Regions from separate parts of the Chromobacterium sp. CCUG 76385 genome, predicted to be linked through region 2. Evidence: predicted binding sites of a transcription regulator. Region 2 holds the regulator's gene; the other holds the start of a gene.
What was found. The regulator sigma-54, encoded in region 2, starts transcription at its own class of promoters, with help from an activator protein. The targets are predictions, from matches to a motif close to CTGGCACGCTTCATGCTT.
Positions count from the first base shown of each region.

Region 1: a site for sigma-54 is predicted at 1,838-1,855, ahead of glnA (glutamate--ammonia ligase). Genes of this name have one in related genera too.

Region 1 covers NZ_JAUCGU010000009.1:65,139-68,544, reverse strand. The annotation lists gene mtgA (monofunctional biosynthetic peptidoglycan transglycosylase) at 1-171, opposite strand, end outside; gene aroE (shikimate dehydrogenase) at 174-995, opposite strand; gene QUG01_RS08395 (rhodanese-like domain-containing protein) at 1,098-1,550, opposite strand; gene glnA (glutamate--ammonia ligase) at 1,922-3,340, shown strand.
Region 2 covers NZ_JAUCGU010000002.1:109,332-112,737, forward strand. The annotation lists gene hprK (HPr(Ser) kinase/phosphatase) at 1-312, opposite strand, end outside; gene ptsN (PTS IIA-like nitrogen regulatory protein PtsN) at 305-766, opposite strand; gene hpf (ribosome hibernation-promoting factor, HPF/YfiA family) at 889-1,215, opposite strand; gene QUG01_RS02370 (RNA polymerase factor sigma-54) at 1,285-2,685, opposite strand; gene lptB (LPS export ABC transporter ATP-binding protein) at 2,689-3,406, opposite strand, start outside.

The sequences.
Region 1 (3,406 bases), on a different contig from region 2:
CAGTTCGGCCTCGGGATCGTCCTGCTGCAGCTTCGCCAGCTGCTCGTTCATGAAGGAACTGGCGTCGGGATTATGGCTGCGCCAGTACAGGATATGGCCGAAGATCCACAGGTTATACAGCACAAAGGCGGCCACCAGGGCCGCCAGAATTTTCAGAATCCAGCGCGTCATGCTCAGGCCAACACTTCCCTGAGCATATTGGTCACCTTGCGCGTTTCCGGCTGCACCCCGCGCCAGATGGCGAACGACTCGGCCGCCTGCTCCACCAGCATGCCCAGGCCATCGGCCAGCATGCCGGCGTTTTCGCCCTGGGCCCGCTGCAGGAACGGCGTCAGGCCGGAGCTGTACACCATGTCGTAGGCCAGCGTGCGGGCAGTGAACACGCCGCGCGGCAGCGGCGGCATTTCGTTGTTCAGGCTGGTGGACGTGGCGTTGATGATGATGTCGAAACTGCGGCCTTGCAGCGCGTCGTAGCCGACGGCCTCCACTTTTCCATAACGGGCGAAGTGATGCGCCAGCGCTTCGGCCTTGATCACGGTGCGGTTGGCGATGGTCAGGCTGGCCGGCTTCTGCTCCAGAATCGGTTCCAGCACGCCGCGCACCGCGCCGCCGGCGCCCAGGATCAGCACGCGCTGGCCGGAGATCGGGTAGTCCAGGTTTTCCACGATGTCGCGCACCAAACCGACGCCGTCGGTGTTGTCGCCGTAGACCTTGCCGTCGCGGAAAGTCAGCGTGTTCACCGCCTCGGCCGCGCGCGCGCGTTCGGTCAGCTCCTGGGCGTAACGATAGGCGTCGCTCTTGAACGGCAGGGTGATGTTGAGACCCTTGCCGCCATGGGCGACAAACTCGTCGACAACGTCCTTGAATCGGCCCAGATCGGCAAACAGCTTCTCATAGGAGATATCCTGGCCGGTAGCCTGGGCGAATTCCTGGTGGATGAACGGCGACTGGCTATGGGAAATCGGGTTGCCGATAACGGCGTAACGATCGGTCATGGTCGGCTTTCCAATATGTAAGTTGGCGCTGCGCGCGGCAGCGGATTCAGGCCACACTTTGCCGTTTAATGACATAAACTTCAACCCGCCCAAACCATTCGCTCAATTCTGCTCCCACGGCAGGCCGCGCTGCCGCCAGCCGCCCACCGAGTTGCGGTGGCCCATTTCATCCTTGTCCCCTTCAAAACCTTCCAGCACGTTGTACACCTCGCTGTAGCCGTTGGCCGCCGCCAGCCGCGCCACCTCATCAGAGCGGGCGCCGGAGCGGCACAGCACCAGCAGCACCGATTCCGGATCCACCTGATGCGTCAGCTGGGCCAGGAAATTGGGGTTCGGCGCCATGCCGGGAAAGCTGCGCCACTCGATCTTGACGGACTGCGGCACCGTGCCGACAAACTGCCATTCGGCATGGCTGCGCACGTCCAGCAGCACCGCTTTGGGCAGCGACTGCATCAGCTCATAGGCTTCGTCCGGCAAAACGGCGCCGCTATAGGGCAGGCCCATCTGCTCCGCCCGCTCGTGCGCGGCCTGCAGTATCTGGTTCATGCGACTCATGATGTATCCCTCCGTTTGCAACATGCATGGCGTAGCGTCGCTGACAGAACCCCAGAGCCTGTTTGCGCCGTCTTCCGCGTCGACGCGCCTCGACTCAAGCTCTCTGCAGGGTTTTGTCAGCGGCCCTCATGTTGGCGATTATCTGCCCGAACAACATGGCTGGCAAATAGCACCAAGCTGGTGCATTGCAAAAATTTACGGCACCAGTATGGGTCAAACTTGCCCATTCCAGGTTGCTGGCTAAGGCCATGCGCCTATGACACAATGCAGCAGCAGCGATTTTTAAGCTGGCACGCTTCCTGCTTAATGCCGGGCGTACCAATTTTCACGCACTTGCCCTTGGGTGCACGTTGCCTTTCAGGAGATAAACCATGGCAGTAGCCGACGTAGTCAAACTGATCCAAGAAAACGACGTCAAATTTGTCGATCTGCGCTTCACCGACACCCGCGGCAAGGAGCAGCACGTCTCCATCCCGGCCCATGTGCTGCTGGAAGACGCCGACGCCTGGTTCGAGCGCGGCCACGCCTTCGACGGCTCCTCCATCGCCGGCTGGAAAGGCATCCAGGCTTCCGACATGCTGCTGATGGCCGACCCGGCTACCGCCCGCATCGACCCGTTCTTCGACGAGCCGACCGTATTCATGCACTGCGACGTGATCGACCCGGCCGACGGCAAGGGCTACGACCGCGACCCGCGCTCCATCGCCAAGCGCGCCGAGGCCTACCTGAAAGCCTCCGGCATCGGCGACACCGCCTACTTCGGCCCGGAGCCGGAATTCTTCATTTTCGACAGCATCACCTGGGGCACCGACATGTCCGGCTGCTTCGTCAAGATCAAGGCCGAAGAAGCGGCCTGGGCCTCGGCGGAAGAATTCGAAGGCGGCAATATGGGCCACCGTCCGGGCATCAAGGGCGGCTACTTCCCGGTGCCGCCGGTCGACTCCTCGCAGGACATCCGCTCCGCCATGGTGCTGCTGCTGGAAGAACTGGGTATCCCGGTGGAAGTGCACCACCACGAAGTGGCCACTGCCGGCCAGAACGAAATCGGCACCAAGTTCAGCACGCTGACCCAGCGCGCCGACTGGACCCAGATTCTGAAGTACGTGGTGCACAACGTGGCCCACAGCTACGGCAAGACCGCCACCTTCATGCCCAAGCCCATCGTCGGCGACAACGGTTCCGGCATGCACGTGCACCAGTCCATCTGGAAAGACGGCCAGAACCTGTTCGCGGGCGAAGGCTATGCCGGCCTGTCCGATACCGCCCTGTACTATATCGGCGGCATCATCAAGCACGCCAAGGCGCTGAACGCCATCACCAACCCGGGCACCAACTCTTACAAGCGCCTGGTGCCGCACTACGAAGCACCGGTGAAGCTGGCCTACTCCGCCAAGAACCGCTCCGCTTCCGTGCGCATCCCGCACGTGGCCAGCCCGAAGGCGCGCCGCATCGAGACCCGTTTCCCGGATCCGCTGGCCAACCCGTACCTGTGCTTCTCCGCCCTGCTGATGGCCGGCCTGGACGGCATCCAGAACAAGATCCACCCGGGCGATGCCGCGGACAAGAACCTGTACGACCTGCCGCCGGAAGAAGACAAGCTGATCCCGACCGTGTGCGCCTCGCTGGATGAAGCCCTGGCCGCATTGGACAAGGACCGCGAGTTCCTGACCCGCGGCGGCGTGTTCTCCAACGAGTGGATCGATGCCTACATCGAGCTGAAGATGCAGGAAGTGAACCTGACCCGCATGACCACCCACCCGGTGGAATTCGCGATGTACTACTCGCTTTAAAATACGCGACGACTCGCTCAACAACGGCAGCCGACAGGCTGCCGTTTTTCATGGCGCCGCACGCAA
Region 2 (3,406 bases):
GTAGTCGCGCAGCAGCCGCGGCACCGGCTGGCCGTTGGCCACCATCACCACCGACATGCTCTTGTGGAACAGCTGGTCCAGCGCGGTCTTGGCGGCCGACTGTTCCAACTTGTTCAGGTAGTCGACTTCCGCCAGGCCCAATACCTGGACGCGGTTGGGGTGGATGAAGTTCAGGTGGCCCACCAGCGCCAGCGTGGGGCGCTGGTCGTCGTTGCCGATGACGTTGTCGGAGCCGCCGGTGCCGGCGACCCAGGTCAGGTTCAGCTTCTGCTGATTTTCCTGATACAGGCGGCGTACGGTAATGCTAGGCATTAGGGGTCCAATCGCAGAGCTGCTGGTAGAGCTCGTCGCGCAATCCGATGCTCAGCATTTTCTCGCGCATCTGCCGGCTGGAGAACAATTGCGCCAATTCCGACAGCACCTGCAGATGCAGATCGGTGGCATGCTCCGGCACCAGCAGCACAAACAGGCACTGCACCGGCTTGCCGTCCGGCGCGTCGAACGGGATCGGGGCCTTCAGCCGGATGAACACGCCGGTGGCTTCCTTCAGGCCGCGCGCGCGGCCGTGCGGGATGGCGACGCCTTGGCCCAGCCCGGTGGAGCCGAGCTTCTCGCGGCTGAACAGGCTGTCGAAGATTTCGCTGCGGGCGATGCCGCGCGTGTTTTCCACCAGGAGACCGACCTGCTCGAACACCCGCTTCTTGCTGGAGACATCCAGATCCAGCAATACATGGTCCGGAGTCAGTATCTTGCCGATGAGATTCATATTGGATTATGCATGCGGCTCTTTGATAAACCCGGAATTCTACGTTGCCTTGATAGTACTGAAAACCGGCAAGCGCAAAGAAAAACGGGAACCGCCCGGTTCCCGTCCTTTTCAACTAGGCGTCACAGCGAGGGCTGCTGGACTTCGCCGGAGCTTTGCACGCGGTGTTCGGTCAGCTTTTCCTTGTGCTTCAGCACTTGGCGGTCCAGCTTGTCCATCAACAGGTCGATGGCGGCGTAGAGGTCGGCTTCGGTAGCCTCGATGTGGATGTCCTTGCCGGACATGTGCACATTGACTTCAGCCTTTTGAACCAGTTTGTCTACCGACAGGGTCACGGAGATGTCGATCACGTTGTCGACATGGCGGGTAATGCGCTCCAGTTTGTTCTCGATGTATTCGCGCAGCGACGGAGTGACTTCCAGGTGCAGGCCAGTTACTTTGAGGTTCATACCCTAGCTCCTTCTGGTGTTGACCGCCCGGGCGGGTTGTCGGGCGGCATTGTATTCTTGTGCAGGCCCTTACAGCGCCTTGCGCAGATTCACCGCCGGAATCTGCATGGCTTCACGATACTTGGCTACGGTGCGTCTGGCAACCTGTATTCCCTGCTTGGCCAGCGCGTCGGCGAGGGCGCTGTCCGACAGCGGCTTCGCCCGGTTTTCGCCTTCTATCATGCTGCGAATGTGGGCCTTGATGGCGGTGGCGGAACACTCGTCACCGCTTTCAGTCTCCAACGAACTGCCGAAGAAATACTTGAGCTCGAACAAACCTCGCGAACAAAGCAGGTATTTCTGGCTGGTGGAGCGGGATACGGTGGATTCGTGCAGGCCCAGCTCTTCCGCGATATCGCGCAGAATCAGCGGCCGCATCGCCACTTCGCCTTGTTCAAAGAACAACTGTTGACGCTCAACAATAGCTTCCGCCACTTTCAGGATGGTGTCAAACCGTTGCTGGATGTTCTTGACCAGCCAGCGGGCCTCCTGCAGCCGGGCGGACATCTCGCCGCCCTGGCCGCGGCTGTCGGCCAGCATGCGCTCGTACAGCTGGTTGACGCGCAAGCGCGGCACGGCCGAGCGGTTCAGCTCCGCCACCCAGCGTCCGCGCAGCTTGCGCACGCTGATGTCGGGGATCACGTAGTGGACATCGCCGTGATGGAAGCCGGTGGCCGGGTGCGGGTTGAGGCGGGCGATCAGCGCCTGCGCCGCGCGCAGTTCGGCGTCGTTGCAAGTCAGCAGCTTTTTCAGTTTGGCGTAGTCGCGGCCCCCCAGCAGCGCCAGATGTTCGCGCACGATGGCCAGGGCCAGCGCATGGCCTGATTCTGTTGTGGGCAGCCGTTGCAGCTGCAGTTGCAGCGATTCCGCCAGCGTGCGCGCGCCGACGCCGGCTGGGTCGAACTGCTGCAGCAGGGCGAGGCCTACGGCCAGCTCGTCGCTTTCCAGCTGCAGCTCCAGCGGCAGATGGCTGGCCAGCTCGTCCAGGCTTTGCGGCAGGTAGCCGTCGTCGTCCAGCTCCTCGATCAGCAGCCGCACGATGGCCTCGTCGCGGCGCGGCAAGGCGATCTCGCCCAGCTGCGCCAGCAGGTGCTCGCGCAGGCTGATCTGGCAGGGGACATTGAGCATCGGGTCGTAGTCGTCGTCGCCGCCGTGGCGGCTGCCTGCGCCCCAGTCCAGCAGCTCGGCCGCGCTGTCGTCGCGGCTGTCTGCCGCTTCGCTCTCCGTCGTTTCCCGCGTTTCCGCCGCCTCCGAGGGCGCGTCGCTGTCGCGCGGCTCGTCGCCGCGTTCCAGCAGCGGGTTGTCCAGCAGAAAGCGCTCCACCTCGGCCTGCAGGTCCAGCGTGGACAGCTGCAGCAGTTTGATCGACTGCTGCAGCTGCGGGGTCAGCGTCAGCTGTTGCGAAACCTTGAGCTGTAGTGCCTGCTTCATGGTTTACAGGTGGAAGTGTTCGCCAAGGTAAACCTTGCGCACCTTGTCGTTGTTGACCAGCTCCTCCGGCTGGCCGGAGGCCAGCACCGAGCCGTCGCTGATGATGTAGGCGCGGTCGCAGATGCGCAGCGTCTCACGGACGTTGTGGTCGGTGATCAGCACGCCGATGCCGCGCTCTTTCAGGAAGGAGATGATTTTCTGAATATCGATTACCGCGATCGGATCGACGCCGGCGAACGGTTCGTCCAGCAGGATGAAGCGCGGCCGGGTGGCCAGCACGCGGGCGATTTCCACGCGGCGCCGCTCGCCGCCGGACAGCGCCAGCGCGTTGCTGTCGCGCAGATGGCCGATGTTCAGGTCGTCCAGCAGCAGGTCCAGTTCCTTTTCCAGCTCCTTGCCCTTGAGGCCGGAGATTTCCAGGATGGCGGTGATGTTCTCCTCCACTGTCATGCGGCGGAAGATGGACGCCTCCTGCGGCAGATAGCCCAGGCCCAGCTGGGCGCGCTGGTGTATCGGATAATGGGTGATGGATTGTTCGTCCAGCCGGATGTCGCCATCGTCGGCGCCGATCAGGCCGACGATCATGTAGAAGCTGGTGGTCTTGCCGGCGCCGTTGGGGCCGAGCAGGCCGACGACTTCGCCGCTTTCGATATTCAGCGAGACATCCTTGACCACGGTGCGCTTCTTGAAGCGCTTTTTCAGCTTCGAGACGGTGAGAACG